4 regions of the Ciceribacter thiooxidans genome follow, and region 3 is predicted to be linked to each of the others. Evidence: riboswitches for the same ligand, from Rfam matches in the RefSeq annotation. Region 3 holds a riboswitch; each other region holds the start of a gene.
The links. Region 3 has a riboswitch for cobalamin ahead of bluB (5,6-dimethylbenzimidazole synthase). Riboswitches for the same ligand answer to the same signal wherever they lie in the genome.
Positions count from the first base shown of each region.

Region 1: it holds a riboswitch for cobalamin, as region 3 does, so the genes downstream of both, cobT (nicotinate-nucleotide--dimethylbenzimidazole phosphoribosyltransferase) here and bluB (5,6-dimethylbenzimidazole synthase) in region 3, are expected to answer to the same signal.
Region 2: it holds a riboswitch for cobalamin, as region 3 does, so the genes downstream of both, cobU (bifunctional adenosylcobinamide kinase/adenosylcobinamide-phosphate guanylyltransferase) here and bluB (5,6-dimethylbenzimidazole synthase) in region 3, are expected to answer to the same signal.
Region 4: it holds a riboswitch for cobalamin, as region 3 does, so the genes downstream of both, H4I97_RS01695 (energy-coupling factor ABC transporter permease) here and bluB (5,6-dimethylbenzimidazole synthase) in region 3, are expected to answer to the same signal.

Region 1 is NZ_CP059897.1:294,447-302,139, forward strand. Features, by position in the region: gene H4I97_RS19365 (threonine dehydratase) at 1-187, opposite strand, end outside; gene H4I97_RS19370 (helix-turn-helix domain-containing protein) at 298-1,116, shown strand; gene H4I97_RS19375 (LysE family translocator) at 1,291-1,923, opposite strand; cobalamin riboswitch at 2,218-2,346, shown strand; gene cobT (nicotinate-nucleotide--dimethylbenzimidazole phosphoribosyltransferase) at 2,417-3,475, shown strand; gene H4I97_RS19385 (crotonase/enoyl-CoA hydratase family protein) at 3,574-4,341, opposite strand; gene H4I97_RS19390 (hydroxymethylglutaryl-CoA lyase) at 4,338-5,210, opposite strand; gene H4I97_RS19395 (acetyl/propionyl/methylcrotonyl-CoA carboxylase subunit alpha) at 5,203-7,197, opposite strand; gene H4I97_RS19400 (carboxyl transferase domain-containing protein) at 7,207-7,693, opposite strand, start outside.
Region 2 is NZ_CP059896.1:1,395,536-1,403,228, forward strand. Features, by position in the region: partial or broken gene H4I97_RS24515 (copper chaperone PCu(A)C) at 1-195, shown strand, start outside; gene H4I97_RS06530 (hypothetical protein) at 275-550, opposite strand; gene H4I97_RS06535 (flavodoxin domain-containing protein) at 841-1,377, shown strand; gene crcB (fluoride efflux transporter CrcB) at 1,437-1,814, shown strand; gene H4I97_RS06545 (RluA family pseudouridine synthase) at 1,909-2,901, shown strand; gene H4I97_RS06550 (HAD-IA family hydrolase) at 2,898-3,569, shown strand; gene H4I97_RS06555 (ATP12 family chaperone protein) at 3,562-4,353, shown strand; gene H4I97_RS06560 (hypothetical protein) at 4,416-4,883, shown strand; cobalamin riboswitch at 4,945-5,312, shown strand; gene cobU (bifunctional adenosylcobinamide kinase/adenosylcobinamide-phosphate guanylyltransferase) at 5,481-6,005, shown strand; gene cobW (cobalamin biosynthesis protein CobW) at 6,009-7,088, shown strand.
Region 3 is NZ_CP059896.1:1,280,637-1,288,329, forward strand. Features, by position in the region: partial or broken gene H4I97_RS05995 (LTA synthase family protein) at 1-1,199, opposite strand, end outside; gene H4I97_RS06000 (NAD+ synthase) at 1,505-3,172, shown strand; gene H4I97_RS06005 (TolB family protein) at 3,201-4,031, shown strand; cobalamin riboswitch at 4,076-4,279, shown strand; gene bluB (5,6-dimethylbenzimidazole synthase) at 4,326-5,018, shown strand; gene H4I97_RS06015 (DUF2865 domain-containing protein) at 5,050-6,117, opposite strand; gene H4I97_RS06020 (acyl-homoserine-lactone synthase) at 6,293-6,937, opposite strand; gene H4I97_RS06025 (helix-turn-helix transcriptional regulator) at 7,100-7,693, opposite strand, start outside.
Region 4 is NZ_CP059896.1:368,354-376,046, forward strand. Features, by position in the region: gene H4I97_RS01675 (efflux RND transporter permease subunit) at 1-668, opposite strand, end outside; gene H4I97_RS01680 (efflux RND transporter periplasmic adaptor subunit) at 710-1,918, opposite strand; gene H4I97_RS01685 (TetR/AcrR family transcriptional regulator) at 2,095-2,754, opposite strand; gene H4I97_RS01690 (phosphoribosylaminoimidazolesuccinocarboxamide synthase) at 2,769-3,719, opposite strand; gene H4I97_RS01695 (energy-coupling factor ABC transporter permease) at 3,920-4,573, opposite strand; cobalamin riboswitch at 4,628-4,843, opposite strand; gene H4I97_RS01700 (hypothetical protein) at 5,057-5,272, shown strand; gene H4I97_RS01705 (helix-turn-helix transcriptional regulator) at 5,430-6,323, opposite strand; gene H4I97_RS01710 (aldehyde dehydrogenase) at 6,540-7,693, shown strand, end outside.

The DNA.
Region 1 (7,693 bases), on a different replicon from region 3:
AGTCCAGAAAGGTGATGCCGCCCCGAACCTTGAACGCACCCGCCGGCGTGTGATTTTCGTGTTTCACCCAGACAGTCGCCCCGACCTCGCTTGAAAGCTGCGGCCACGCATATTGCGGCGTAGGCGGCATATGGCGATGGACGAGCGCGGCTGCCTCTTCGAGGTCCTTGCGGGTAAACTGCTTCATGTGTCGCTCCGTTTCTGTCCGTGACCGCAAGACTGGCATGCCCGGACGGGTGACGCTTTCAGATTCCTGACGTAAAAGGTCTCTGGACCTGATTAAGGATGGATGAGGGTATGGAAGGCACCGCGACCTTGAAGACCGAGCCGACGCGGCGAGTGACGGTCGGACGCTGGTCGGCGGAGTTGCTGCCGCGCCAACCCTACGAGGCCCGCTACACGGCAGACCGCGCTCTGCTCGGCTTTGCCTTCGACAGCCAGAAGGGCGTGCATGCCTATGCCGGCGATCGCATCCGGCCGTTTCGCGCGACACCGAACGGTCTTGCCTATGTGCCGGAGGGCTGCGACGTCTACTCGCGGTCGCCTGCGGGCGGAGAGTATCTTGCCGTGAAAGGCTTTGATCTCGACGAGGCTGTCGACGTGCCCTTCAGCGATCGCATGGATCCAGCCGCGATTGCGGCCGCGCATGCGATGAGAGGCCTGCTTCTCGCCGTTCCGGTTGCCGAACCCGTGCGTTGCGAAGCGTTGATGAACGTTCTGATCGAGCGGCTTTCCTGCCAAATGCAGTCCCGTCAGTCGTCAAGGGGCGGCGCACGATGGATGACCGCGCAGCGTCGGCAGCGGGTCGACGAGATTATCGAGGCCCGTCTCGACCGAATGCTGACGGTGCAGGACCTCGCCGATGAGCTCGGCCTTTCCGCCGGCTTCTTTTCCCGAACCTTCAGGCAAGCCACCGGCCGCTCGCCTCACGCCTATATTCTCGACCGGCGGATCGCGCGGGCCCGGGCGCTGATTGCCGCCGGGGCCGAGGATTTGAGCGCAGTCGCACTGGTGTCCGGCTTTTCCTCCCATGCGCACCTCACGACTGTGCTTCGACAGAAGCTCGGCGTCAGCCCCAGTGCACTGCGCGCGAACCTCTTCCGGGGTGGCCTTTGAAGAGCCACGCGGTCGCGCCGGCTGTAACGTCCTCGGCTTTCTCACTGCTCGCGTCGCCACCTGCCCCTTCCCGTGTCAGGTCAGGATGAACCAAAGATGCACTTGTGAGCTTGCTTGCCGGAGGGGCGAGTACGAACCTCGACCTCCCGGCAGACTTCGTCGGGTGCGGTGCAGTTAGTTTCTGGCTCCCAATGCGAGGCGGCAAGCCAGACCTGCAAGAACTGTCGCGAGAAGATACTGCGGCAGCTTCCTGAATCGGACCAGACTCGTGACGCGCCTGCGGATATGCCCGCTCAAAAGGACAACCGAACCATTTACGATGAGGCCTATTCCATTCAGCACGGTAGCGAGGACCAGCATTTGGACAGTAAGCGATCCTGCCTCTGGGCGCACAAACTGAGGGAACAACGCCAAGACAAAGAGGGCCATTTTCGGATTTAGAAGATTTGTTGCCAGACCTTCGCCGAGGATCCGCTTCATTGAAAATCGCTTTAAGGCCGACTCAGGAGAGAAATGTGCGCCCTCGGAACGAATGGTTTTCCACGCGAGGTACATCAAATAGGCGCACCCGGCCCAACGAACGACCTCGTATGCCGTCGGAACTGCGACAAAAAGCTGTGAAAGTCCCAACGCTGCTGCGAGGGCATGGCAATATGTGCCGAGTGCTATACCGGCATAGGTCAGGAATCCCGCAGCTCGCCCCTGGCTTAAGCTGCGTGACGCAATGAGAAGCATGTCGGGTCCGGGCGTGGCGGTCAGCACGACGCACGCGAGGGCAAAAAGTATGATAGTGGAGAAATCCGGCATATCGTTTCCCTTCGAGTTGGCCGGAATTCCGATCTACCAAGATTCGTGAGGATGACAAGTCGCGAATAGTCGGTTCTCTGACATCATTCGATGGGCGTCCCCTATGTCCTCCGTAAACGATCGCTTATGGCGGCCAGGGAAAGCACGAGAAGCCGGAACGTAGAGCAGTCTCTTTGCGTCGGATCAAAGATCCGCGGCATTTTTCCTTCTGAAGCGCCCACGTTCCACCCACGATGGCCGCGGCATCCGTTGCCTGAAGGCAACGCGCAGGTTACAGCCGTCTCGACAACTAACGGAACTCGGTGAAATTCCGAGACGGTCCCGCCGCTGTAACCAGATACGAGTCTCAGGAGGCTTTGTCCGCCACTGTCCGGTCCCGGACGGGAAGGTGCCTGAACCCGGCCATGCTGGAAGTCAGAAGACGAGTTGATCCGCAACCGAAATCCGCCCGATGGCAAAGGGTGGAATGATCGGCGTCACGTGGAGGACCCGTATGTCTGCAGAAATGAGCCTCGCCTCGGGGCAACAACCAATCCCGTCTTTTGAAACCCTCGCCTCCTTGCGAAAGGCGCTAAGCCAGCTTCCGCAAGGTGACACGCGAGCCGCAGAGGCCGCCGCCGCCCGCGAGGGCATGCTGACCAAGCCACCCGGAAGCCTCGGGCGGCTCGAGCAGACCGTCGCCTGGCTTGCCCGCTGGCAAGGTCGCTACCCGCCGGCCATGGACCGGCCGCAAACCTGCGTCTTCGCCGGCAATCACGGTATCGCCGAGGCAGGCGTCTCCGCCTATCCGCCGGTCGTCACCGAGCAGATGGTCCTCAACTTCGAGAGAGGCGGCGCTGCGATCAACCAGTTGAGTGCCGAGCTGGGAGCCAGCATGACGGTCATTCCCCTGGACCTTGCCCGACCGGTCAAAAACTTCCTGCACGCGCCCGCCATGACGGAAAGCGAGTTCCTGAAAGCGTTCAACGCGGGAATGCACGCCGTTCGGCCGGATGCCAGCATCCTGTGCCCCGGAGAGATGGGCATCGGAAACACGACGTCGGCTTCGGCTCTGTGCCTTGCGCTCCTCGGCGGCCCTGCCGTCGAATGGTGTGGCCGCGGCTCAGGCGTCTCCGATGACGTCCTAAAACGAAAGGCCGAGATCATTTCCGAGGCTGTCGAACGTCATCGGGAATCCATCGATGACGGTCTGGATGCCCTGCGGATACTCGGTGGACGTGAGATCGCCGCCATGGCCGGGGCCATTCTCGCCGCGCGTCTGCTCTCGATCCCGGTCATGCTCGACGGATTCATATGCTCCGCCGCCGCCCTTGCCCTGTATTGCAGCGGCGTCGACCCTCTTGCGCATTGTATGGTGGGACATGCGTCCATGGAGCCGGGCCACCGGCGACTTCTCGCCCACCTCGGCCTCAGACCGCTTCTCGATCTCGACCTCAGGCTTGGGGAAGGAACCGGCGCGGTGCTGGGCGCGATTCTCGCGAAAGCCGCCCTACGATGCCACCTCGGCATGGCCACTTTCGCCGAGGCCGGCGTGGACAGCGGCGCAGCCTGATAGGCGGCGCAGAGGCCGGGCCGTCACCGGCATTCACCTGGAACTCATAGACGCCCGGGGAAGGATGAGGACATTCCTCCTCAGGCGTCTAGTTTCTACTATCTCGCGAGGAAGGCCTCGATGCCTTCCGCGGCTTCCGCGCTTTCCCACCGGTCCGCGAGCAATTCGGCGGTCCGCTCGGAAAGTCCCGAGAGGCTATGGCCGCCGAGTTCCAGGCAAAGCGCCTTTGCCGCTGCGACCGCCCCCGGCCGCGTTTTCAGGATCTCCGCGATTTCAGCCTCGACACAGGCATCCAGTTGTTCTGCTTCCGTCACGGTGGAGACGAGGCCGCATCTCAGGGCGAAAGTGGCATCGAACGGTTTGGCCGTGAAAAAAAACTGCCGGGCGTAGCCCTCGCCGGTACGGCGAACGACGAAGGGGCCGATGGTGGCCGGGATGAGCCCGAGGCGGGTCTCGGTGAGGGCAAAACGGGCGGTTCCCACCGAAATGACGATGTCGCAGACTGCCATCAGCCCAATACCGCCGCCATAGGCGTTCCCGTGAACCCGGCCGATCAGCGGTTTCGGCAGGGCATCGAGTGCCGAAAACATGGCCGAAAGCGCCCGGCTTTCCTGCATCTTTCCGGCACGGTCCTTGTCCCGCTGCTCCCGCATCCAGCCGAGATCGCCGCCGGCGCAGAAACTTGCCCCGTTGCCGGCGAGCACGACGGAGCGGACACTCTCATCCGCGCCGAGGATGTCTGCGGCTTTCGTGAGTTCGGCGATCATCCGGGCGTTCAAAGCATTGTGCTTGTCGGGACGGTTCAGCGTCAGGCGCGCGATGCCACGCTCGTCGGTGTCGATCAGGATCGTTTCGAATTCCGTCATGCGTTCCTCCCGGAAAGACGCCCGATCCGCTCCTTGATGAAAGCCTCGGCGCGTTTCAGTTTCTCCGGATCGATCCCGGTTTCAAACCCGCGACGTTCGAGCAAGTCCAAAAGCGGTCCGGTTGCGACATTGCCTTTGGCGCCCGGCGCATAAGGGCAGCCGCCGAGCCCACCAACCGCGGAATCGAAGGTCCGCAGTCCGCGATCAAGGGCGGCTTCGACATTGGCGAGCGCACGATCGCCGGTGTCGTGGAAATGCCCCGCCAGTTGCTGGACCGGCACCGACCGCAGGACCTCGTCCAGCATGGCGGATACTGTGTCCGGCGTGCCCGCGCCGATCGTGTCGCCGAGCGAGATCTCGCGACAGCCGAGCCCGACCAGACGCTCCGCAACCAGACGAACAGCCTCTGGCACGACGGAACCCTCATAGGGGCAGGCGACGACGCAGGAGACGTAGCCGCGCACCGGAACGCCGGCCACTTTTGCCGCCTCCATGACAGGCGCAAAACGCTCAAAGCTCTCGGCGATGGAACAGTTGATATTCCTCTGGCTGAAGGTTTCGGAGGCAGAGGCGAAGACCGCAACTTCGTCGACCTTTGCGGCAAGCGCCGCCTCCAGCCCTTTGAGGTTCGGCGTCAGCGCGCTGTAGACCACGCCCGGCTGGCGCACGATGCCGGCCAGCACCTCGGCAGCGTCCGCAAGCTGCGGCACCCATTTCGGCGAGACGAAGCTCGTGACCTCGATCTTGCGAAAGCCGGCTTCCGAGAGATAGTCGACCAACGTGATCTTGTCGGCGACCGGAATGATCTCCCTCTCGTTCTGCAGGCCGTCGCGCGGACCGACTTCGTAGACCGTGACGAATTCAGCCATCCACCGCGCCCTCCGTCATCCGGATGAGCACGGCGCCGCCCTCCGCCTGCCCGCCCTCGGTGCAGAAGACGGCGTCGACGAGGCCGTCGCGCGGGCTCCTCAGCGTATATTCCATCTTCATCGCCTCCATGACGACGAGCCGGTCACCGGCCTTCACGGCAACACCTGCCTCGACGTCGACCAATCGGACGACGCCCGTCATCGGCGCCAGGATTTCGCCGGAGTGGTGGTGCACCGCGTCCTCCCCTTCCAGCAGATCCGGTCTCTCGAAGTCATAAGTCTCGCCATCGAGCAGAACCGAGATGTACTGCCGGCCGCCGGAGGCGTCTACGGCAACATGGGCGTTGATCCCGGCACTTCCGTTCTCTCGCACCAGACGGGCCGAAAAGTCCCGACCATTGAAGGCGAAATCTTCGAACAGCACGTCCTCTGCGCCGCCGGAGAGCCTAACTTGCCCGCTTCCGAGGACGAGACGCCGCTCGATCACTTCTTCGCCTGCATGCGACGTCACGCGATGACTGGCCTCGCCCCAGAGCCGGAAGCCGCAATGAGGCCCGGCAACGTCGACATCCGAACCGGTAAGCGCTGCGATCAGGATGGCCTCTTCCGAAAGCCGCGGTATGGCGGTGAGGCGCTCCAGATTGCGATCGATCAGCCCGGTGTCCATACGTCCCTGCCGGAAGGTCTCGTCCCTGCAAAGCGCGCGCAGAAAGTCTCGGTTGCTGGTGAGTCCGGTAACGTGTGTGCCATCGAGCGCTTTCTTCAGCCGGTCGATCGCCTCGTCGCGCGACCGGCCATGGGCAATCACCTTGGCGATCATCGGATCGTAATAGGGCGACACCCGGTCGCCCGAGCGAACGCCCGCGTCGATGCGGATGCCCTCGCCGCCTCCAAATTCCAGGTGATCGATGCGGCCGGCCTGCGGCAGGAAACCGTTCGCCGGATCTTCGGCATAGAGCCGCGCCTCGAGGGCGTGGCCGAGAAGCCGGATGTCACTCTGCTGCACCGGCAGCGGTTCGCCCGCCGCCACCCGCAGTTGCCATTCGACAAGGTCGAAACCGGTCACCATTTCGGTCACCGGATGCTCGACCTGCAGACGCGTGTTCATCTCCATGAACCAGAAGCCGTCCGGCCGGAGCGGTCCCGAACCATCGGCGATGAACTCCACCGTCCCGGCGCCTTTGTAAGCAACGGCTTTCGCTGCCGCGATCGCAGCCCCGGTCATTGCAGCCCGTACGGCGTCCGTCATGCCCGGTGCCGGCGCTTCCTCGATCACCTTCTGGTGCCGACGCTGCAGCGAGCAATCGCGCTCGAACAAATTGACGACATTGCCACGGCCGTCGCCGAAGACCTGCACTTCGATATGGCGCGGCGAGGCGACGTACTTCTCGACCAGAACACGATCATCGCCGAAAGCAGCCTTTGCCTCACGCCGGCAGCTTTGAAGCGCGGCGTCGAAATCATCGTCGGTGTTGACGCGTCGCATCCCCTTGCCGCCGCCGCCCGCCGACGCCTTGATCAGCACGGGATAGCCGATCTTGCCGGCTTCGACCTTCAGGAAGGCTGCGTCCTGATTGTCCCCGTGATAGCCGGGCACCACCGGCACGCCCGCTTCCTCCATCAGCCGCTTGGCGGCGTCCTTCAGCCCCATTGCGCGGATCGACGCGGCATCGGGACCGATGAAGACAAGTCCCGCATTCCGCACCGCCTCGACGAAAGCCGGGTTTTCCGACAGGAATCCGTAGCCGGGGTGGATTGCTTCGGCACCGCTAGCGAGGGCGGCCGCGACGACCTTGCCGATGTCGAGATAGCTTTCGGTGGCCGCCGCGGGCCCGAGGAGGACCGCCTCGTCGGCGAGCGCGACGTGCAATGCGGCGCGGTCAGCTTCCGAATAGACAGCGACGGTCCGAATTCCGAGCCGTCTCGCCGTCTTGATGACGCGAACAGCGATTTCGCCACGGTTGGCAATGAGGATCTTGGAAAACATCGTCACGCCTCACATCCTGAACAGGCCGAATTTCGTCTCTTCGATCGGCGCGTTGAGCACGGCACGGAGAGAAAGGGCCACCACCTCGCGCGTCTTTTCCGGGTCGATGATGCCGTCGTCCCAGAGCCGGGCCGAGGCATAGAGCGGAGCGGACTGCCGTTCGAACAGGTCCAGCGTCGGCCGCTTGAACTCGGCTTCCTCTTCGACCGACCACGTGCCACCGCGCGCTTCGATGCCGGCACGCCTGACATTGGCCAATACGCCCGCCGCCTGTGGTCCTCCCATGACGGCGATCCGGGCGTTCGGCCACATCCAGACGAAGCGCGGGCCGAAGGCGCGCCCGCACATTCCGTAATTTCCGGCGCCATAGGAACCACCGATAATCACCGTCACCTTCGGCACGGCGGCGGTCGAGACCGCCGTCACCAGCTTGGCGCCGTCCTTGGCGATGCCGCCCGCCTCATATTTCGAGCCGACCATGAAGCCGGTAATGTTC
Region 2 (7,693 bases), 110 kb from region 3:
CCTCTGAAGGACGGCATTCCGGTTCCGGCCGGTGGGACGGTCGAACTGAAGCCCGGTGGCCTGCACATGATGTTCATGGGCGTCAAGGAGCCCTTCGTCGAGGGCGGCACAGTCAAGGTGAAGCTGACCTTCAAGAATGCCGGCTCGGCCGATGTCGTTCTGCCCGTCGGCCCCGCCGCACCGAAGAAGATGTAAGCGAGCGCCGGGCTCAGCCATAAAGAAGCGCCGCGGACGAGGGGGCCGCGGCGCTTTTTGAATCAGTGCCGAAATATCCTCAGGAGGTAGAACTGAGATAGGCGGCGAGCGCTTCCTTGAGGGTCGCTTGCTCATGCTTCGCCTGGCCGGCCGTCAGGAAGTGGAGTGACAGCGCCGGCGGCTGCACGACGGTTAGAATTGCACGCAGCCTGAAGTCGTCGCCCTTGGCGGCGCGCTCTGCAAAGACCTGCAATTGCTCCTCGACCAGCGTACCGCGAGGAACACGCTGCGGCGGCTTTGTCGCTTCCATCGCATAAGCGGCCGTCGTGGCCGAAACTGTAACTACCTGAGGCATGGCTATCACCGGTATCTCTATCCCTGCAGGATATGGCATGCCTCTCTACGGACCGCTAAATCCGGCAGAGGCATTTTAGTCAAATGCGATGTAGTGCCGAACGGCGTTTCGGGACTGCGGCGAAAGGCGCCGGAGGAACCATCCGAAATGGCGGAGGGGCAGGCTTGCAATCGCTCGCCGATCTGTCATTTTGCTTGCAAATTCAGGCGTCAGTCCGCTGATTTCGGCGGTGACGAGCGGTAGTTATGCGGTGGCTCCGGCGGGGTGCCGATCAAGGGACGGAGGGGAAAATGAACATTCTCATTGGCTTTGTCAGCATCGAAGGCCAGACGCGCAAGATTGCCGAAAAGATTGCCGAGCATGTCGAGAAGGCCGGTCATCGCGCGGTCTTCTTCAACGTCACCTCCATGGCCGAATACGCACTCGAGCGGCCGGAAGCGGTGATCCTCTGCGCCCCGATCCACGCCGGGCGCTATCCCGCGCCCTTCGTCGATTTCGTCCGCCGCGAGAGGGATTTTCTGAAATCGGTGCCGAGCGCCTTCGTCTCCGTCTCGTTGTTCATCCGCAGCGAGTTCGAGGAGGAACGCGAGGAAGCGCGTCATTTCCCCGACACCTTGATGGCCGAGACCGGCTGGACGCCGGGCAGGGTGCTCAATGCCGCCGGTGCCCTGCGCTACACCGAATACGACTTCTTCAAGCGCTGGATGGCGAAGCGCCTCGCCGCGCGTGAGGGGGCGCCGACCGATGCCAGCCAGAACTTCGAATTCACGGACTGGGCCGAGCTTGAGCGTTTCGTCGCCGATTTCCTTGCGGGCGCAAAGGCCTGAGACGACCGGTTGAATAATGGAGCCCGCCCGGCCGGCCCCAACGTGATGGAAGGCGTGACGTGAACCAGATCCTCCTCGTAGCCGCCGGCGGTGCGGTCGGCTCGGTCTGCCGCTATCTCGTCGGCGTCGGGTTGCTGCGGCTGGCCGGCTCCGCCTTTCCCTGGGGCACGTTCGCCGTCAATCTCGTCGGCTCGTTCGGCATCGGCGTTCTGGCGGAACTGATCGTCGCGCGTTTCGGCGCCTCGCCGGAGATGCGGCTCTTGCTGATCACCGGCTTCCTCGGCGGGTTCACGACCTTCTCCGCCTTCGCACTCGACGCCGTCTCGCTGTTCGAGCGCGGGGAAGCGCTGTCGAGCCTCGTCTATGTCGGCGCGAGCGTCGGTCTCTCGCTGATTGCGACCGTCGCGGGCATTGGCGTCATGCGTTCGCTGCTCTGAGACAGCTTTTAAGCTTCCCTTCGGCAGGCGAAATGCTCTAAAGCCCCTGATGCGCGGCGTTCGGGCCGTGCGGAAATTTGTCGAAAGAGCGGAAATGGCGGGCGTCGAGCATATCAAGGTGGATGCGGACGAGGCCGGAATGCGGCTTGACCGTTGGTTCAAGGTGCACTTTCCGGGCCTCGGTTTCGGTGCATTGCAGAAGCTTCTGCGATCCGGTCAGGTGCGTATCGACGGCGGCCGGGCGAAGAGCGATACGCGCGTGCAGCCGGACCAGATGATCCGCGTTCCGCCGCTCGACGTCGACGCCAAGGCCAAGACGGGGCCGATCGCCGGCAAGGATCTGAAACACTCGGGCGACGGCGAACTCCTCTCGCGCATGCTGCTTTACGAGGACGAAAAGGTCTTCGTGCTCAACAAGCCGGCGGGCCTTGCCGTTCAGGGTGGGTCGGGTGTGACCCGCCACATCGACAAGATGCTCGAGGCCTGGACGAACAAGAAGGGCGAGAAGCCGCGTCTCGTTCACCGCATCGACCGCGACACCTCCGGTGTTCTCGTCGTCGCCCGCTCGCGCGGCGCCGCGCAGAAGCTGACGGCCGCCTTCCGCGAGCGCGACACCCACAAGATCTACTGGTCGCTGGTCAAGGGCGTGCCGCGCAAGCACGAAGACAAGATTTCAACCTGGCTCGTCAAGGAGCAGACTCCGGACGGTGACCGCATGCGCGTCGCCAAACACGGCGAGGAGGGGGCAGACCACGCCGTCTCCTATTACCGGGTGATCGACACGGCCGCGCAGAACCTCGCCTGGCTGGAGATGGAGCCCTATACGGGGCGCACCCATCAGCTTCGCGTCCATGCGCTCTATATGGGGCACCCGATCATCGGCGATCCGAAATACTTCATCGACGATCCGAACTGGGATTTTCCGGGCGGCGTCCAGAAGCGGCTGCATCTCCATGCGCGCTCCATCGACATTCCGCATCCTTCCGGCGGGCGGCTGAAGGTGACGGCGCCGCTGCCGCCGCACATGGTGCAGAGCTGGAACCTGCTCGGCTTCGACGAGGCCGATGGAGCGAGGGACGAGGAATGAAACTCGTTCTCTTCGATTGCGACGGTACGCTCGTCGACAGTGTCGGCCTCATCCATGCGGTGATGACGCGCACCTTCCTTCACTTCGGCCACGCCGCGCCGGATGTCGAACGCACGAAGGCGATCATCGGCCTGAGCCTCGATCTCGCGATCGCCACCATGCAGGGCAAGCCGGATGTCGACCACGAGGCGGGGGCGATGGCACTCTACTACAAGGCGGTTTTCGCCGAGGTGCGTGCCGAGCTGGGCTTCGAGGAGCCGCTCTATGACGGGATTGCCGAGGTGATCGCGGCGATGGTTCGCCGGGACGACCTTTTGATCGGGGCGGTGACCGGCAAGTCCCGCCGCGGCCTCGACGGCGTGCTTGAAACCCATGGGTTGAAGCCCCATTTCGTCGTTTCACGGACGGCGGACGACTGTCCGTCGAAACCCAATCCGGCCATGGTCCTGGAGTGCTGCCGCGAAACCGGCATGGATGCGCGGGATGCGGTCGTCATCGGCGACGCGATCTACGACATGCAGATGGGCAAGGCCGCCGGCGCCCGGGCGATCGGTGTCTCCTGGGGCTATTCGACGACCGCCGCGCTGCTGCTTGCCGGCGCCGACGCCGTCGTCGATCGCCCGGCCGACCTCCTGGCTCATATCATGAAAGGAGCCGTCGATGCGTGACCTTCTCAGCGATTTCGGCCCCGAGCCGAGCGACCCGGACCCGGTGCGCCGCGCACAGATCCAGATGCAGCGGCCGCAGGCCAAGCGCTTCTACACTGAAGTCGACACGCGGAGCGAGGATGACGGCGTCGCCGTCCTGCTCGACGGACGCGGCGTGAAGACGCCGGCGAAACGTGCGCTGCGGCTGCCGACGGCCGAGGCTGCCGAACTGGTCGCTTCGGAGTGGCGCGCACAGGGCGAGACGATCGATCCGGCGACGATGCCGACGACCCGGCTTGCCAATACCGCGATCGACGCTGTCGCCGATCAGGTCGATGCCGTGTTCGAGGATATTGTGCGCTACGCCGGCAACGACCTGCTCTGCTACCACGCGGAATCGCCGCAGGAACTCGTCGAACGGCAGGCGCGGCAGTGGGGACGGGTGATCGACTGGGTGGCTTCCTCCCACGGCGCCCGCTTCGTTCTCGCCGCCGGCATCGTGCATCAGGCGCAGCCACAGGCGGCAATCGATGCCTTCGCTTCGGCGCTCGGCGCCTACCGGACGCCGTTCGAACTCGCGGCGCTGCACGTCGTGACGACGCTGACCGGTTCGGCGATCCTGGCGCTCGCCTTCGCCGAAGGCTTTCTTTCCGTCCCCGAGATCTGGGCGCTCGCCCATCTCGACGAAGACTGGACGGAGGAGCATTGGGGCGTCGACGAGGAGGCGCAGGCCCGCCGGGCCAAGCGCTTCGAGGAGATGGACGCTGCGGCGCGCCTGTTCCGGGCCGTGCGGGCTGCCGCTTAACGCGGCGCTAACCATAACGGTGACAGGCTCTTTCGACCGAATCGGGATCGGATCAGCCTGTCATGCTTCTGCGGTTCTGCCATGCCGCCATCGCCCTTCTCCTTTCCGCGCTGCTGTCGTCGTGCAGTATCGCGGGGGCGGGGGCCTTTACGCCGCGCAAGGTCTATGACGTCCGCGACCTGACGGTACTCGCCGATATCCGTGTGCCGAAGGCGGTGATCGTCGGCACCGACAGCCGTATTGCCGCGGCGATCGCTGCGACCGTGCCGCGGCCGGAGGCGCCACCGGTGGTGCTCTCGGTGCGGATCGGTTCCTACCGGCCGGACATTTCGCCGCTCAACCGCCGCAGCGAGGCAACAGTCACGGTGACCGCTGTCTCGGTCATCGACGGTTCTCCGGTCGCGAGCGCGACCTTCCCGGTTACGAGCGGAACGGAAAACCCGGATTTCGAGGCGGAGGCGCTTGCCGAAGCGGTCGCCGCGCGCATCCGCTCGCTCTTCGCGCTGAGCATGCCGTCGGCGCTTCAGTGATGGGCTGAGGGACGGCTTGCCGCCCTCCCGTTCGAATTGACTTCACCTTCGCTTGCGCCTAAGCGTTTTTCATTCGGATGGTTTCCGCGCCGTCGATACGGAGCGGAACGCAAAAGGGAATGCGACGGTGGGGACCCAAGCCGGGCCTGCCAATCGCAGCCGACCCCGCGACTGTAGAGCGGTGAGGGTCCTTCATCCGGCGAGCCGGAATATCCGTGACGGGTCCGCAAGGAGCGGACGGCGGGTTCTTCGGCGAAACCGGAAAAGCCACTGGAGTGGCGACACGAACAGCCGGGGCCGGGACGCCTCTATTTCTACGAATCGTCCGCCCTTCGTGTCGCCTCGAAGCTTCGGGAAGGCGAGAGAGACCCGTTGGCGCAAGGCGCCTCAACCGCGAGCCAGGAGACCTGCCACCCGTGCCGGGCTTTGAAAGCCCATCCTGGGGAAAATCCCCGTTGCCAGCACGGAGGTTGTCGTGGCGACATCTTGTGACGGCGGGATCGTGCGATCCCGCATTTCCATATCCTTTCTGCCGGGCCGCGCGCCCGGCCTCTTCCCGTGTCCATCTTTCCGGCGCTCTGCTGCGGAGGTCCGTCCTTGAGCGCGGCTGACGGCCATTGCGTCTTCGTGCTCGGCGGTGCCCGTTCGGGCAAGTCACGGCATGCGGAGACGCTTGCCGAGGTGAGCGGGCTCGAACGCCATTATGTCGCGACCGGACGCGCCTTCGATGACGAAATGCGCGAACGCATAGCCCTGCATCGCGAAAGCCGCGGTGGGCTCTGGACGACCCATGAGGAGCCGGTCGACCTTGCCGGCGTTCTCCGGCGCATTGATGCGCCGGGCCGTGTGGTGCTCGTCGACTGCCTGACGCTCTGGGTCACGAACCTGATGCTGGACGAACGCGATGTCGCCGCCGAAAGCGCGCGCCTCGTCGCGGTCCTGCCGACGCTTCAGGCGCGGCTCATCCTCGTGTCGAACGAGGTCGGGCTCGGCATCGTGCCGGAAAACCGCATGGCGCGCGAATTCCGCGACCATGCCGGGCGGCTCCACCAGATGGTCGCGTCGGTCGCGACCGAAGTCTATTTCGTCGCGGCGGGACTGCCGCTGAAAATGAAGGGTTGAACCATGCTGCAGCAGAAGATCCCGGCAACCGTCATCACCGGCTTCCTCGGCGCCGGAAAGACGACGATCATCCGCAACATGCTGATGAACGCCAACGGCAAGAAGATCGCGCTCATCATCAACGAATTCGGCGACCTCGGCGTCGATGGTGAGGTGCTGAAGGGCTGCGGTGCCGACAATTGCACCGAGGACGACATCATCGAGCTTACCAATGGCTGCATCTGCTGCACGGTGGCCGACGATTTCGTGCCGACCATGCAGAAACTGCTCGAACGTGAGGAGCGGCCGGACCACATCGTCATCGAGACCTCCGGCCTCGCCCTGCCGCAGCCGCTGGTCGCCGCCTTCAACTGGCCGGACATCCGCACCCGCGTCACCGTCGACGGCGTGGTGACCGTGGTCGACAGTGCCGCGGTGGCGGCCGGTCGTTTCGCCGACGATCACGACCGGGTCGACGCCATGCGCGAGCAGGATGCCTCGCTCGACCACGACAGCCCGCTCGAAGAACTCTTCGAGGACCAGCTCACCTGCGCCGACCTGATCGTCCTCAACAAGACCGATCTGCTGGACGGCGAGGGGATCGCGGCAGTCCGCTCCGAGGTTGCGGGACGCATCAACCGCAAGCCGACGCTGGTCGAGGCGAGGAACGGCGAAGTTCCCGCGATCGTGCTCCTCGGCCTCGGCGCCGGTTCGGAAGCCGATATCGAAAACCGCAGGTCGCACCACGAGCTTGAGCACGAGGCAGCGCACGCCTCAGGTGAGGGGCACGACCACCTGCATCACCACGACCACGACGAGTTCGAGAGCTTTGCGCTGAGGCTTCCGGCGATCGCCGATCCGGCCGCCTTCGTCGAACGGCTGAGGGCCGTCATCGAAACCCACGACATCCTGCGTCTCAAGGGCTTTGTCGACGTGCCCGGCAAGCCGATGCGGCTCGTCATCCAGGCGGTCGGCTCGCGGATCGACACCTATTTCGACCGTCCCTGGGCGGCCGGCGAGAAGCGCGAAACCCGCCTCGTCGTCATCGGCCTGCACGAATGGGATTTTGCGGCGGTGGTCGAGGCGGTCGAGAAGGCGGCCTGAGGATCGATTGAGCTCATGAATATCTCGATTACCCCCCTCTGGCCTGCCGGCCATCTCCCCCTCAAGGGGGAGATCACCATGCGGAGACGCCCGGTCGTTCCGTCAGCGCTGAAGCGGGGCGGTTGCTCGGAGAACAGGTTAGAAGGGTTTTTCGGGCAGCTCGACTTGTCGGCTTCCGATCTCCCCCTTGAGGGGGAGATGGCCGGCAGGCCAGAGGGAGGTGTTGTCGACGCGATACGCCTCGGCGCGAACTCTTGGGGAAGCGACACGGCCATGCATCTTCTCCTAGCCCAGAAAGGCTCGATCAGCGACGGCGAGGAAGCGATCGATCTCGGCCAGAGCGCCGGTGACATCATCTTCCTGACGGCGGCCGATACTGAGCTTTCCGCGATCGCCGCGGCGGTGCGGGCGCGCGGCGAGGCCGGTCCGAAGTGGCGTCTCGCGAGCCTGATGGCGCTGAAACATCCGATGTCGGTCGACACCTATGTCGAGCGGACCGCACGCCATGCGCGGCTGATCGTGGTTCGGGCGCTCGGCGGTGCCAGCTATTTCCAGTATGCACTGGAAGCCCTGCATGCGGCGGCACAACGATCGGGCGCGATGAT
Region 3 (7,693 bases):
GTGCGGCTCGTAAGGGCCGTGGCCCTGCAAGGTCACGCCGAAGAAGAAGAAGGGTTTCTGCGTGCGATCGGCCGTACGCATGACCTCCTTGGTGAAGGCTTCGTCGGAGGCAAAGATGCCGCGCTTGTCCATCACCGGCATGTTTTCTTCCGACAGGAAGCTCTCGAAGCCGAAGGACTCGTAGACGTTTGTGCGGTTCCAGAACCAGCCCTGGAAGGGATGGAACGACTTGGCGACGTAGCCCTTGGAGCGGAAGAAGGTGGCGAGCGACGGGACCGGACCGCGGATATACTGCTGGTATGGGATGCTGCCATAAGGCAGGAACGCATTGGAGAAACCCGTCAGCGCCTCGAACTCGACATTGGCCGTCATGCCCCGAACTCGGGCGAGAAGATATTGCCAGAGGCATTCTTGCGGATCGTCGGCATCGGGTCCGGCGAAAGCCGGACGGTGCCGAGCCGTGTCGGGTCCCAGAGCGACTCGCTCATCAGCATGATGACGTCAGGATGTTCACCGGCATTCGCCGCAGCGAGCGGAGCGCCTTGCGGGATGGCGTCGATCGCCTGCGCGCCGTAGCCTTCCGGCGCGGTGACGTTCGCCATCGGCAGGTTGAAGGCAAAGGCGAGCAGGAAGCCGTTGTGCAGATAGTTCTCACGCTGGTCCCACATCATGGGAATGATGTTCAGGCGGTCGCGCAGCGGCGAGTATTCGGCGTAGTCCATCAGCGAGAGGAAGCCACCGATGAGCGGCAGGCCGACCAGCAGGCGGAAGAGCTTTGCCGGACGGGAGAGCGACGGGAACCGGCGCCAGGCGAAAAACCACAGATAGACGAGGGCGACGAGGGCTGCGACCAGGCAGCAGCCGATCGCAACGGCGAGGTAGGGCCGTGCCGCCACCATGACCGGCAGCAGCTGCAGGATCTGGCGACCGAACAGCATGTCGCTCGGATAGAGCGGATCGGACAGGAAGAGCTGTTTCTGTGCCGATATGAAAGCGGGAATGACCGCGAGCGGCACCAGCACCAGCGCCGACTGGTAGGCACGGCCGAGAAGCGCGTCGGTCGCCGCAAAGAGCAGGAAGAGGATGCCGACCGCTGCCGGACCCGGGCGGTCGGTGGCGATCAGGAAGCGCAGGGCTTCATGGAGATTGCCGCGGGCGATCCATTCCGTCGTGAGAACCGTCAGGACGGCGAGAAACAGAAGATTGCCGAGGCGAACCGCCGCCCAGGCATAACCGTCCCGCCGGTTCGCCTTGGCAGCGACGGACGCAACGGCCCCTTCGGGCGTGATGGAAATAGCCGGATCGGAAACGATCTCAACCAAGGCACTCTCCAGAATCTGATGGCATGTCGGAAAACTGTCGCTCCTCTGTCACATAACTGTCATGAACGCCAGATGAACCGGCCGTTCATCGGAAAGTTCCATGCTGTTTTCCGCAACGGATCGAACCATGCGACGTTGCGGCTGGGTCCGGCTCGCGCTAAACGAGAGGTATGAGCGACACCATGACCCGCCCCGACACTCTTCGTATCGCAATTGCGCAGTTCAATCCGACTGTCGGCGACGTCGCCGGCAATCTCGCCAAGGCCCGTGAGGTGCGCGGCCAGGCGGCCGCCGCCGGCGCCGATCTGGTGCTCTTCACCGAACTCTTTATTTCCGGCTATCCGCCGGAAGACCTTGTTCTGAAAAGAGCTTTCCTCAGGAACTGCCTCGCGGCGGTGGAGCAGCTCGCGGCCGACACCGCAGATGGCGGGCCGGGGGTGGTCATCGGCTTTCCGCGGCAGGGAGAAAGCGGTCGGCACAATTCGGTCGCCGTCCTCGACCGGGGAAAGGTCATCGCGACCCGCGACAAGATCGACTTGCCGAACTACGGCGAATTCGACGAAAAGCGCGTCTTCACCGCCGGCGAGATGCCGGGGCCGGTGAATTTTCGGGGAATTCGCATTGGTATCCCGGTTTGCGAGGATATCTGGGGCGATCTCGGCGTCTGCGAGACGCTCGCCGAAGCAGGGGCGGAAATCCTCCTCGTGCCGAACGGCTCGCCCTATTACAGGGCGAAGATCGACGTGCGTTACCAGATTGCCCTGAAGCAGGTGATCGAGTGCGGGCTGCCGCTCGTCTACGCCAATCAGGTGGGCGGGCAGGACGAACTCGTCTTCGACGGCGCGAGCTTTGCCTTCAACGCCGACAAGTCACTCGCTTTCCAGATGAACCAGTTCGAGGCCGAGCTTCTGGTCACGACCTGGAAGCGCAGTGGCGATGGCTGGCGTTGCGAGGAACGGCCGATCGCCCACGTGCCGGAGAACGAGGAGGCGGATTACCGCGCCTGCATGCTCGGCCTGCGCGACTACGTCAACAAGAACGGTTTCAAGAGCGTGGTGATCGGCCTTTCGGGCGGCATCGATTCGGCGCTCTGCGCGGCGATTGCCGTCGATGCGCTCGGCGCCGAGCGGGTGCGGACGGTCATGCTGCCTTACCGCTACACCTCGGAAAGCTCGTTCTCGGATGCCGCGGCTTGCGCCAAGGCGCTCGGCTGCCATTACGACATCGTACCCATCGGTGAGCCGGTCGACGCTTTCATCTCCGCGCTCTCCGAACTCTTCGAGGGAACGGAACCGGGCGTCACGGAGGAGAACCTGCAGGCGCGCACCCGCGGCACGATCCTCATGGCGATCTCCAACAAGTTCGGCGCCATGGTCGTTACGACCGGCAACAAGTCGGAAATGTCGGTCGGCTACGCGACGCTCTACGGCGACATGAACGGCGGCTTCAATCCGGTCAAGGACCTCTACAAGATGCAGGTCTACGCGCTTTCTGGCTGGCGCAACAAGAACGTGCCGCTGGGCGCGCTTGGCCCCGCCGGCGAGGTCATACCGGCCAACATCATTTCCAAGGCTCCGTCGGCGGAGCTGCGGCCGAACCAGACCGACCAGGATTCGCTGCCGCCCTATCCGGCGCTGGACGACATCCTCGAATGCCTCGTCGAGCAGGAGATGTCGGTGGAGGAGATCGTCGCGCGCGGCCACGACGTTGCGACCGTACACAGGATCGAGCATCTGCTCTATCTGGCAGAGTACAAGCGCCGGCAGTCGGCGCCCGGTGTAAAGATCACCCGCAAGAACTTCGGCCGCGACCGGCGCTACCCGATCACCAACCGGTTCCGGGACCGCTGATCACGCCGATCCCAGCAAGGAGGCGAGCATGCGCAGTTCCGTCGAGATCTTCGACTGCAAAAGCCGCACCTCGCGGGTCGTCTGGCAGACGGAGGCGCTGGTCGAGGCGCCGAACTGGACCCCGGACGGTGCGCACCTTGTGATCAACGGCGACGGCCTGATCTACCGGCTGCCGGTCGATGGAAGCGCGCCGCCGGAGCCGATCGAGACGGGCTTTGCCGTCGGTTGCAACAATGATCACGGTCTTTCTCCCGACGGCACGACGCTCGCGATTTCCGACAAGACAGAGCACGGCAAATCCTGCATCTACCTCCTGCCGGCCACCGGCGGCGTGCCGCGGCAGGTGACCGCGCGGCTGCCGTCCTACTGGCACGGCTGGTCGCCCGACGGGCGGCATCTCGCCTATTGCGGAATCCGCAACGATGAATTCGGCATCTACACGATCTCCGTCGACGGGGGCGAGGAGCGGGAGCTGATCCGTGGCGGCGGGCACAACGATGGTCCCGACTATTCGCCCGACGGACAATGGATCTACTTCAACTCCGACCGCAGCGGGCTGATGCAGATCTGGAAGATCCGGCCCGATGGCACTGGTCTCGACCAGGTGACTGATGACGGCTTCGCCAACTGGTTTCCGCATCCCGCACCGAAGGGCGACGGGCTGATCTTTCTCTCCTATCGCAGCGACGTCGAAGGTCACCCGCGGGACAAGCAAGTATCGATACGGCGGAAGGACGTCGCGACGGGAGAGGTGGAGACACTCCTCAACCTCTTCGGCGGGCAGGGCTCGCTGAACGTGCCGAGCTGGTCTCCCGACGGCGATGCTTTCGCCTATGTTCGCTATTTCCCCGTCGAGTAAAACCGGATTGCACGCCGTTGGTCTTGCCACGGGCGGCGAACTGTGAACAATCGGCAGCGTCAGGTGCCCGCAGGCAAGGCGGGAGAATCGGGAATCCGGTGACAGTCCGGAACGTGCCCAACGCTGTGTGGCGGATGCCTGTCGCAAGGAACCGGTCTTCCGGTTCGCGTCACTGGCTTTTTGGCCGGGAAGGCGGCGACGGGCAGCGGAAGCCGAGTCAGAAGACCGGCCTGGCAAGATAGACTTGGCCCGCGCGGACGGCGGGCGGTCCTTTGCATTGTTGGGGATTTGACGATGCCGGACGAGCCGATGGACCATATGGTTCGGGTCGGCGCCTTCTCCGTTGAGGAGCGCGCTGCCATTTACAAAGCCATAGAAACCCGCCGCGACGTGCGCGACCAGTTCCTGCCGGACCCTCTGCCGGACGATCTCGTCTGGCGCCTGCTGTCGGCCGCGCACCATGCGCCGTCGGTGGGCTTCATGCAGCCGTGGAATTTCATTCTCGTGCGCGATGCCGAGCGGCGGGAGGAGATCTGGCGCGCCTTCAGCCGTGCCAACGACGAGGCGGCGGAGATGTTTTCGGGCAAGAAGCGTGGCGACTATCGTGCGCTGAAGCTCGAGGGTATCCGCAAGGCACCGCTCGGTATCTGCGTGACGTGCGATCCGACGCGCGGTGGTCCGGTCGTGCTCGGCCGAACGCACAATTTCAGCATGGACCGCTATTCGACGGTGTGTGCGATCCAGAACCTGTGGCTTGCGGCGCGCGCCGAAGGCGTCGGAGTCGGCTGGGTCAGCATTTTCCACGAGGACGAGCTGAAACGGATTCTCGCGATTCCGGAACATGTCGAGGTGATCGGCTGGTTCTGTCTCGGATATGTCGACACACTCTACGGAGAGCCCGAACTGGCGGTGAAGGGTTGGCGGAAGCGCCTGCCGCTCGAGGATCTGGTTTTTTCCGAAATCTGGCAGGATCGGCCGGTCGGCTGAGATCCGGCGGATAGCTGCGGGTATCCGCGCTCTACTGCTGGACCGGCTGCGGACCGGAGAGCGCCGGATGCCTGAGATCGATGCCGCTCGTCTCGCTCGGGAGGAAGACCGGGCCGACCTGTCGCACCTTCTTCTCCGCGGGATCATAGGGTCGCTCAACCGGTAACGACGGCTCCGCCTTCTCGGGAGCCGGCTTGCCGGCCGTCTTCAGGTCGATGACAGAGGAGTTGTAGTCCGGCACGTTTGCGCCGGCCGCCTGCGTCTTCATTCTGCGATAGAATTCGGTGAGGTTGCAGGTGCAGGAGGGTTGGTCGCCCTTGCGGCGGCTCTGGTAGGCGAATGCTGTCGGCGACTGCCGGTAGGGCCTGCCGGTCGTGGTCGAAATCATCTCGCCGCTTTCGGGCTCGGTGACCGACCGGAAATAGAGTTCGGTCTCGATGCCGGGGCACATCTGCCGGCATAGCTCGGCATCGCGCCGGAAGGTAAGCGGCGTGGTGTTCGACGAGATCGGGAAGAAGGCGCCGTCGCAGGTGCGCACGCAGAGCGTCTGCAGATTGCCCGCACCGTTCCGCCAACCGCCCGTCGGCAAGCCGTCCGGACCGAGGCGCGGCGCCACCATGTCGAGATAGGGTGTGCGGGGCGGTTCGGCGGGCGTGACATCGGCCTTCACAGGCTCTTCGTCGCAGTGGTTGGCCTCCATCAGGTCGAGAATCCGCTGACGGACCTCGTTCGGCTGCGTCGCACCGTTTCGCGCGGCATCGCGCCTGTCGACAAGCTGTTGCTTGTCCTCCTCCAGCCGCTTGATCTCGGCGGAAAGCGTTGCGCATTCTGGACGGTTCATCGCCGTATAATCAATGACGCTCGGAGAGCCGCAATGCAGGTCGAAAAAACGCTGGCGAGCCTTGCGGATCTGGAAGTTCTGCCTCGCGATCGCGCTGGAGAAGCGTCGCATCGCGGCGGTATCGCTCACCACTTCCGGCTCGCTTGCGAGGCTTGCCCGCAATCTGTCGCAGGTCATCGATGCATGGGAGATGGCCGGAGCAGGAAGGGTCGCAAGGACCATCACGGACAGCAGGGCGAGGCGACGGCGGTACGGCAATTGGCGTTCCCGATCTGCGGATAAAAGGCGTTGCTCGGAGCGATTTGCCTTTAGGCGCTTCCATCATAAATGGCGAGCGCCAATCCGCCAACCGGAGGTTCGATTTTGGCTTAACAGAAGGCGCCGGCCGGAGACTTGCCTCCGGCCGGTACCTGACCGGCGAGAACGACCGCCGTCAGGCGGCGCGGGCCTGTTCGAGCGTCATCGGCTGTTCCAGCACGCGGTGGTCGATTCCGGCGACCTCCTTCATCCGGTCGAGCAGGTCCTGGGTCACTTCCCAGGCGATGGCGACCGCGTAGACGGAGCCGATCTTCTGGGGATCGGCAATCCTTTCTCCCGGGCATCCCATGCGGCGGAACATGCGTTCGAGGAACACGTCGGTCACCGTGACGATGTGCGTGAGCCCGGAGGCGAGCCCGAGCTCGCCGACACCGCACATCAGCTCGGCGGCCGCAAGCGTCACCTGGTTCGAGGCACGGTCCTGCGAGATCTCCGGATCAATGCAGAAACGGCTCGATTCCCAGATCGCGGCGCTGCGGATCGGCGGATTTTCGCCGAGCAGAACCGGGAAAGTATCGTCGAGCATGTTCGGGCCGAGGGTGGGAAGCAGCCGCAGGGCACCCCGCAGGCGCCCCGTCTCGGGCGAGTAGGACAGGACGTAGATCGGATTTGCGTCGTCGTAGTGATCGATTTCCCAGTCGCCCTCTACCTTGACATCCCATTTCAGGAGGTCGTGAAAGACCCGCTTTCGCAGGCTGAATACGTCCGCCATTTCTTTCGAATGGCGATCGCGATTGGCTCCGTTGATAATCTTGATCATTGCCGGTCTCCCTTCTGAGGTCAGGGAGAAAAATTCGCCTCTTCAGCTAGAAATTGAAACTGGCGGTAGGGACAGTTTAAGTAATTGCAATTTGCGATTATTCTCGCTTGCCCATCGTGCAAAGCCCGGCGCCGGCGCAAATGCTCGCAGGGCGCAGGCTTCCTATTCGGATCGATTGTCCGGTCCGGAGATGAGGCCCTGCCACACGGCTTCGGCGACCGCCTGCGTATTGCTGACGACATTCAGCTTCCGCCGGGCGTTGGACATGAAATAGCGGACGGTGCGTTCGGAGATGCCGAGAATGACGGCGATCTCCCAATAGCTCTTGCCGGCCGCAGCCCAGGTGAGCGCCTCCTTCTCCCTACCGGTCAGGATCGAACGCGCGCTCTGTCGGTGGGGGCCTTCCTCAGCCGTTTCCAGCACGGCCGCGTGGAATTTCGCAGCGAGCGTGTGAAGGTCGCGGTCGTAGTGACGTCGAAACTGACGCCAGTCGCGTGCGTCCGCGACGCTGATCGCAAAAAGGGCCGCATGGCCTTCGCGGGAAGCGAGGGGATAGCAGACGCCGGTGGTGGACAAGGAGTGTTCGCGCGCGACGGACAGGAGGAGTTGTGCGATCGGAATCGTTTCCGGCAGCATGAACCAGTCGAGCGGCCGCACGGAGGTGAGGGCGTGCTTGAGCAGAGGGGTCAGGACATGCGGACCGAGGGCGGTGACAGCCCGGACAACATGCGGCGCGTAGGTGTGGTGGATACGATG
Region 4 (7,693 bases), 910 kb from region 3:
GCCGGCTCGCCACCAAGGGCACCCACCGAAACCTGGGTGTTCTGCGCCTTGATCGCCGTCGTCACATCGCTCGGGGTCAGCTGGAACTTGTTGAGCTTGAACGGATCGAGCCAGATCCGCATCGCATAGCCGGAGCCGAAGATGTTGATGCTGCCGACGCCTTCGAGGCGCTTGATCTGGTCTTCGATCTGGGTCGAGAAGATGTCGCCGAGATCGACGGAGCTGCGGCTGCCGTCCGTCGAAACCAACGCGCCGACGAGCAGGATGCTAGACGTCGAGCGGGTGACCGAGATGCCGGCGGTCTGCACCACGTCGGGAAGCTGCGACTGCACGAGCTGCAGCTTGTTCTGTACCTGCACCTGCGCGATGTCCGGATCGATCTCGTTGCCGAAGGTCAGCGAGACCGAGGAGGAGCCGGTGCTCGAGGTCGAGGTCATGTAGGTAAGGTCGTCGAGACCGGTCATGCCGTCCTCGATGATCGAGGTCACCGACTTCTCGACGGTCTCCGCGCTCGCGCCGCTGTAATGGGCCTCGATACGCACCGTCGTCGGGGCGATCTCGGGATACTGCGCGATCGAGAGAGTCGAAATCGCCAACGCACCGCCGAGCATGATGATGATCGCGATCACCCAAGCAAAGACCGGGCGACGGATGAAGAACTTGGCCATTGGTTACCCCTTAACGCCTGTTTGTCCTGGCTGTCGCGCGTTCATGGCTTGGCCGCCGGAGCGCCGGCAGGCGCCGGGTTCTTTTCGACGACAAGTCCCTGTTCGTCGACGGTCGCCTCGACCGGTTGGACGGGTGCGCCGTCACCGATCCACTGGAAGCCGTCGACGATCAGCTTGTCACCGTCGCTTATTCCTTCCGAAACCAGCCAGTTGTTGCCGGAAACCTGGCTATGGGCAAAGGTTCGCGTCTCGACGATGCTTTGGGCGTTGACGAACTTTGCCGTCACTTCGCCGCGGGCATTGCGGGTCGCGGCACGCTGGGGAATGAGATAACCGCTCTCCTTGCCGACGACCACCGTTGCGCGGACATACATGCCGGGCAGGATAAGCTTGTCGGGATTGTCGAAGAGTGCGCGGATCGAGAACGTGCCGGTGGTTTCGCTAACGGCCATTTCCGACATGTCGAGCTTGCCGACCAGCGGATACTGCGTGCCGTCTTCGAGCGTCAGCCGGATGTCGGCGATCGTGCCGCCTTCCTGGCTCACCCGGCCTGCCTCGATCGCTTCACGCAGCCTCAGCAGGTTGGCGCTCGATTCGGTGAGTTCGATATAGATCGGGTCCAGCCGGCGAAGGGTCATCAGCGTGTCCGCCTGGTTGGCGGTTACCACGTTGCCGATCGAGAATGCGGAGGCGCTCGTCACGCCTTCGAACGGCGCCTCGATCTCGGTAAGGTCGAGGTTGATTTCGGCGGCGTTGAGGGCGGCCTTCGCCTGGGCGACGTCGGCCTGGGCCTGAAGAAGCGTCACCTTGGCGTTTTCGAATTCGATCTGGGTTGCGCCGCTTCCGACCAGCCGCTCATAGCGGGCGAGGTTCGCTTCGGCGCTCGGAACGCTCGCCTCGGCCTTGGCAAGGCTCGCCTTCGCCTGCGCGACTTCGGCACGGTAGGTATCGTCTTCAATCTTGTAGAGAAGATCGCCCTGCTTGACCTCGCTGCCTTCCCGGAAGGCGATTTCCTTGATGACGCCGCTCACGCGCGGACGGATCGCGGCTGTCTGGAAGGCGTCGGCGCGGCCCGGCAGGACGGTCGTCAGCGGCTGTTCGGCCTTCTTCATGATGACGACGCTGACCGGCGACGGCGGCCGCTCGGCACCCGCACCCGGCCCGGCCTTTTGTTCGCCGGAGTCATTGCAGCCTGTAAGCGCCGCGGTGACGAGCAGGAAAAGAGAAGGCAGCAGAAAACGTCTGGACATCGGTTCTTTCCGAAAAAAAGGCGTGCACGGGAGGATCGGCAGGGCCGACTAAATTAGCAGGCGTCAATTTTTATAGGCCATGTCCATCCCGAACAAGGGGATGGCGACGGCATAATTCCACGTCGTCCTCACGTCGCTGGACGGAGGCGATGCAAAGTGACGTAATAGTGGTATCGTCACTTTGCAAGCGGATTTTGCAGTGCGGTATCGATCAGAGCCACAACTTCACGGCAACGTGTTGCCAATATGTCGGCCTTCTCCTTTGCGATCAATACCGGGTGGAGGACGCAGGCCAGTGCCATGGCCGCAACTTCGGCGGTCTTGCGGCTGTCCTTCACGTGGTAGACGCCGCTTTCGATGCCCGCATCGATGATCTGGGCAATGTCGTCGATCAGCATCTCGCGGTACTGCTCGGCGCAGGGCAGTTCCTGGCCGGCGGAAAAGACAATCATCTCGAAGATGTGCGGACTCTTCTGCAGATCCCGCAGGTGGCTTTCCATCAACCGTTCGACGAAGAGGAGGAGGCGCTCGGGCGGCGCCTTGTGGTCGTCGGGCCGGGCGAGCCGCTCGATCATCGCCTCGAGGTGGCGGACCGAAATGGCGTCGACGAGATGCGCCTTCGAATGGAAGTGCTTGAACACGTTTGCCGGCGACATTCCGAGTGCTGCGGCGACATCCGCCATCGCGACATTCGTGAAGCCTTTGGTGCGGAACAGTTCCTCGGCCTTGTTGAGGATGTCCTCGCGCGTCTCGGCCGCCGGGCGCCGTGGCTTGCGCGCGGCGCGCGTGGCAGCCGGTCCTTTGCCCGACGGGAGCCCTTCCTCTTTCGGCGCGATCGCCAAGGCTTCACTCAGCTCCGTGGAAAGTAGCGACCGAGATTTGCGCGGACCCTTGCCAGCGGTGTTTCTCCGCTGTCGTCCGGAACGAACGTTTCGCCGGTGATTGCCTCATACGCCTTTATATAAACCGCGGAGGTGTCCTCGACCAGTTTCGCCGGAATCTCCGGAATTTCGTCCTTGTAGGGATCGCAGCGTTCGGCGACCCATGACCGGACGAAGTCCTTGTCGAAGCTCGCCGGACGTTCGCCCTTTTCGAAATGCTCGGGATAGCTCGCGGCAATCCAGTAGCGGCTGCTGTCCGGCGTGTGGATCTCGTCGGCGAGGATGATGGTGCCGTCCTTGTCTGTGCCGAACTCGTACTTGGTGTCGACGAGGATGAGCCCCCGTTCGGCAGCGAGCTTCTGCCCGCGGGCGAAAAGCGCCAGCGCGTAATCCGAAAGCGTGTCCCACTGCTTCTGCGTCAAAAGCCCGGTCGAGACGATCTGCTCCGGCGTCAGCGGCTCGTCATGGCCGCCGTCGAAAGCCTTGCTCGTCGGGGTGATGATCGCCTGCGGCAGGACCTGGTTGTCGCGCATGCCGTCCGGCAGCCGGATTCCGTACATCTCCCGCTGACCGGCCTTGTAGAGCGTCAGGATGGAGGTGCCCGTCGTTCCCGCGAGGTATCCCCGCACGACGATCTCGACCGGAAGGATGTCGAGCTTCTTGCCGACGACGACGTTCGGGTCGGGGTAATCCAGCACGTGGTTCGGACAGATATCCTTCGTCTGCTCAAACCAGTAACGGGCCGTCTGCGTCAGCACCTGTCCCTTGTAGGGAACGCAGGTGAGAATGCGGTCGAAGGCGCTCAACCGATCGGTGGAAATGATGATGCGCCGGCCATCCGGAAGATCATAGTTTTCACGAACCTTGCCACGATAGTAGTTCGGCAGTTCGGGGAAGTAGGCTTCGGAGAGAATGCGCAATGGCCTCGCCCTTCTGAAATCATGGAACGGACGCCGGTCGTCCTCGCCGGACCCTTAGTTTTCCACCCGGTTTTGTCAAGCGAGGCCTTCCGCGGAAGGAAAGCCAAGGCGCTTTGGCCGGCTCTTATCAAAAGAAAAAGCGCATGGCCCGACGACCATGCGCCTTCTCGGTTTGTGACAGCGACAGCCGCCCGCCGGTCTCAGGCGAAGGTCAGGCGATCGACCTCTGTCATGCGCGAGACCAGTTCGTTGGCGCGGAAGCCCTTGATCACCGACACAGCGGTGAAGGTGATGAAGGCTTCGACCAGGAAGACCGGGAAATACGCGGCGACCCAGGTAGCCCAGTCGCTGAAGGCGACCGCGTCGTTGGAGATCATCAGCCAGAAGCCGACCATCGCCGAGACGCCCGCGTAATAGACGGCGTCGATGCGCAGCACCTTGCCGAGGTTGAAACGGTCCCGGAGCCGGGCGTCGAAGAGCCGGCGGCCGAAGCTGTAATGGACTGCGATCATCGGTACCATCAGGGAGAGCGCGTTGACGCCGAGATGCGGGATGTCGCCCGGTTCGAACAGGAAAGCCTGCAGGACGAGGCCGAGCGCGAAGCCGAGCATGGCCGGCGCGAAACCGAAGAGCATGTAGATGGTGGTCGCGCCGATCAGGTGCAGTTCGGACGGACCGACCGGCAGGTGCCAGGCCTGCATCAGGGCGGAAAACACCACGGCCGAAACGAGGGCCTTCGGCACGACCAGCGGGTTGCGCACGACGGCCGGCAGCTGGGATGCGACGACGCTGAGGGCGGCTGCGTTCGCAAGGGCGATACGAACCGGATCGATAATTCCAACTTCAATATGCATTCTATTGCCTTTCCTCCGCGCCCACCGCGCGGAATTGCTTGAGACGCCACGGAAATCGTGGCCGAAGCGATGGCAGGTCTCCTGGCTCGCGGGTCCCGGCTCGGTCCGCCTTATCAACCGTTTCCGGCCAATGGCACGCTGGACGTCGCTCTCCGCTCACAGTTGCGGGGGCAGCTACGGTTTCGGCCCCTGATGGGTAATCCTCACCGTATTCCCTTTTCATCCACCGCTTCGTATTCGTCGGGTGGAACCATCGCTGGTTTTGAATAAATCTGCAGTTCGATTAGCGACGCGGGATGGACCGATGCGGCCGCAACCACGGGCTTCTTTCGTGCAGACCAACTGGTGATAGTCGATGACACGAGCGCGCGCAATCGGCTGGAAACGGATGCGGGCCAAAATGCCGCATTGCGGCGTCTTTCCACGGCGTCTAGGGGGTTGACGAAAATCAAGGCTGTCGCCGGTGAGGAAAGGAAATCCGTTATGCTCGCAAGAATGGTCTACAGTGTTCCAGTCTTCGGATGGATGCTCAGGGAAGCCTTTACCGGACCGACCACGGCCAAGCTTCTCTTCATCCTCAACCTGGTTTTGGTCTGGCTTCTCGCCATCGCCTATTTCGGCTATCCGGCAATCATCCTGCCGGCCTTGACCGCCGTGCCGGTAATCTTCACGACCCTCATCGTGATCACCAAGGGCTGACATCGCCTCGATCGCTTGTGCAGAGGCCGGGGGAGGTTGCCCCCGGCCGTACCTTCTCAGGCAAGCGTGTACTGCGTCTTCACCACGGTGAAGAATTCGGCTGTGTAGCGATCCTGTTTCCGGGAGTTTGCGACCATGATCCACTGTGCCGGATCGGTCATGGCCAGTCGGCATAGGTTGCCGGTTCTTCCTGTGCCATCCTGCCGTCGCTTGCGACAATGCTCCGCCGGTACGCGGCGGGAGACAGGCCGGTTTTTCGCTTGAAAAAGTGACTGAAGTAGGTCGGATCGCGGAAGCCGAGGCTTTCTGCGATTCCGTGGATGGTTCGCGGAGAGCGTTCGAGCTTGATCTTTGCTTCGCGGATCGTGCGTTCGTGGACGAGCTCGATCGGTGTCCTGCCGAGAGCCTTGCTGCAGAGCGAATGCAGTCGATCTGCAGTGATGCCGAGCTGTTCGGCGTAGAATCGGATCGGTCGCTGTTCCTCGAAGTGACTTTCGACGAGATGGCGAAAGCGCTGGAGAATGTCGCCTGTCTTCGCAGGTCTGGCGAACGGGAGGTCATCAGCGCCGGTGAGGCGCCAGATCCTCAGCAGAAGAAGCTGCAGAAAGGCGTTGGACGCCATCACGGATGGGTGCTCCCGCTCGAGTTCCTCGGAAAGACCCCGGAGCAGCGGAGCGAGAGCCTCGATTTCCGCGCGTTCGATGTCTTGCCGAATGATCTCCTGCGACAGCAGAAGCCGGAGGCCGTGGCCTTCAGGATGATCGTCAACAGTCTCTGCCAGATGCGCGTCCGCAAGACCGAGAAGATGGCCGGCGCTGCCCGCCTCGACGAGCAGGGAAAGATCGTTGTCTGGCGGCAGGATTGCCACGGCGGGACCGATGACGAGATCATCGCGCGCCGGTGAACGCAATCGCCATAACCCAGTCGAAAGAACGAGGAGATGTGCGAAGTGCTCGTAAGGCGGCGCGGGGAGGCGCATCGACCGTCGTGCCAGGGCCGGGAGAAGCGGATTACAGCGCAGTTTGCGGTGAATGGTGTGTCTGTCGGTCATCGCGGCTCCGGATCGCACGTGTCCCGCCTTTTCGAACAAGCACCGGAAATCCACATGTTGTCGCCAGAAAATCGCATTCTCAACTCCATGGTCAACCCCTAAGCTTCTCTGATGCCTTTGGGAGGAGGCTTGGTGGGCATGGCGACGCATTGGCCGGCTTGCGCCCGGATTCCCCTGAAGAACGGTTTTGGATCCGGGTTTCCAAGGGTGATCGACATGTTCGAAGCCAGGCTGATGATCGGGAACGTCGACGAGGATGCCGCAGGCGGAGCGACCTTCCTCCGGCGCAATCCGGTGAGCGGCGATGTCGCGAGCGTCGCTGCTGCGGCGTCGACGGTTGATGCCGGGCGGGCCGCGAATGCCGCGGCGGCCGCCTTTCCACGCTGGTCGGAGACCGGACCCGGCGAGCGCCGGGCGTTGCTCGAACGTGCAGCCGACATATTGATGGCGCGGGCAGACGATTTCGTTGCCGCAATGACGGCGGAAACCGGCGCCACCTGCAGCTGGTGCGACTTCAATCTCTCGCTCGGCGTCGAGATCATCCGCGACGCCGCCTCGATGACCACGGCCGTAACCGGGGCGGTTTTGCCGTCGGCCGTCGCCGGCCGGTTGTCGCTCGCCGTCCGGCAGCCGGCCGGCGTCTGCCTTGCGATTGCGCCCTGGAACGCGCCGGTGACGCTCGGCTTCCGGGCGATCGCCATGCCGCTCGCCTGCGGCAACACCGTGGTGTTCAAGACATCCGAACTCTGTCCGCAAACGCATTGGCTGATCGGTGACGTCATGCGCGAGGCCGGATTTCCGCCGGGCGTGGTCAACATCGTCAGCAACGATCCGGCCGACGCGGCGGTGATCGTCGAGGCGCTGATCGCCCACCCCGCCGTTCGCCGTGTCAACTTCACGGGGTCCACTCGGATCGGCCGCTTGGTGGGGCAAGTCGCGGCACGGCACCTGAAACCCTGTCTTCTCGAGCTCGGGGGTAAGGCGCCCCTGGTGGTACTGGATGATGCCGACCTCGAGCGCGCCGCGGAGGCCGCAGCCTTCGGTGCCTTCTTCAACCAGGGGCAGATCTGCATGGCGACCGAGCGCATCATCGTGCTCGATGCGGTCGCCGAGGAATTCCTTGCGCTCTTCGTCGAGCGGGCGAGAGACCTGAAGGCCGGGGATCCGTCGCGGCCGGGTATCCCGCTCGGCTCGATGATCGGTATCGAGGCGGTGAAGCGGGTTCGTGCGCTGGTGGAGGATGCTGTCTCGAAAGGCGCGCGTCTTCTCGTCGGCGGAACGAGCCACGACAGTTTCATGGACGCCACCGTGCTTGATGGCGTGACGCCGGCGATGCGCCTCTACGGCGACGAGAGCTTCGGGCCGGTCGC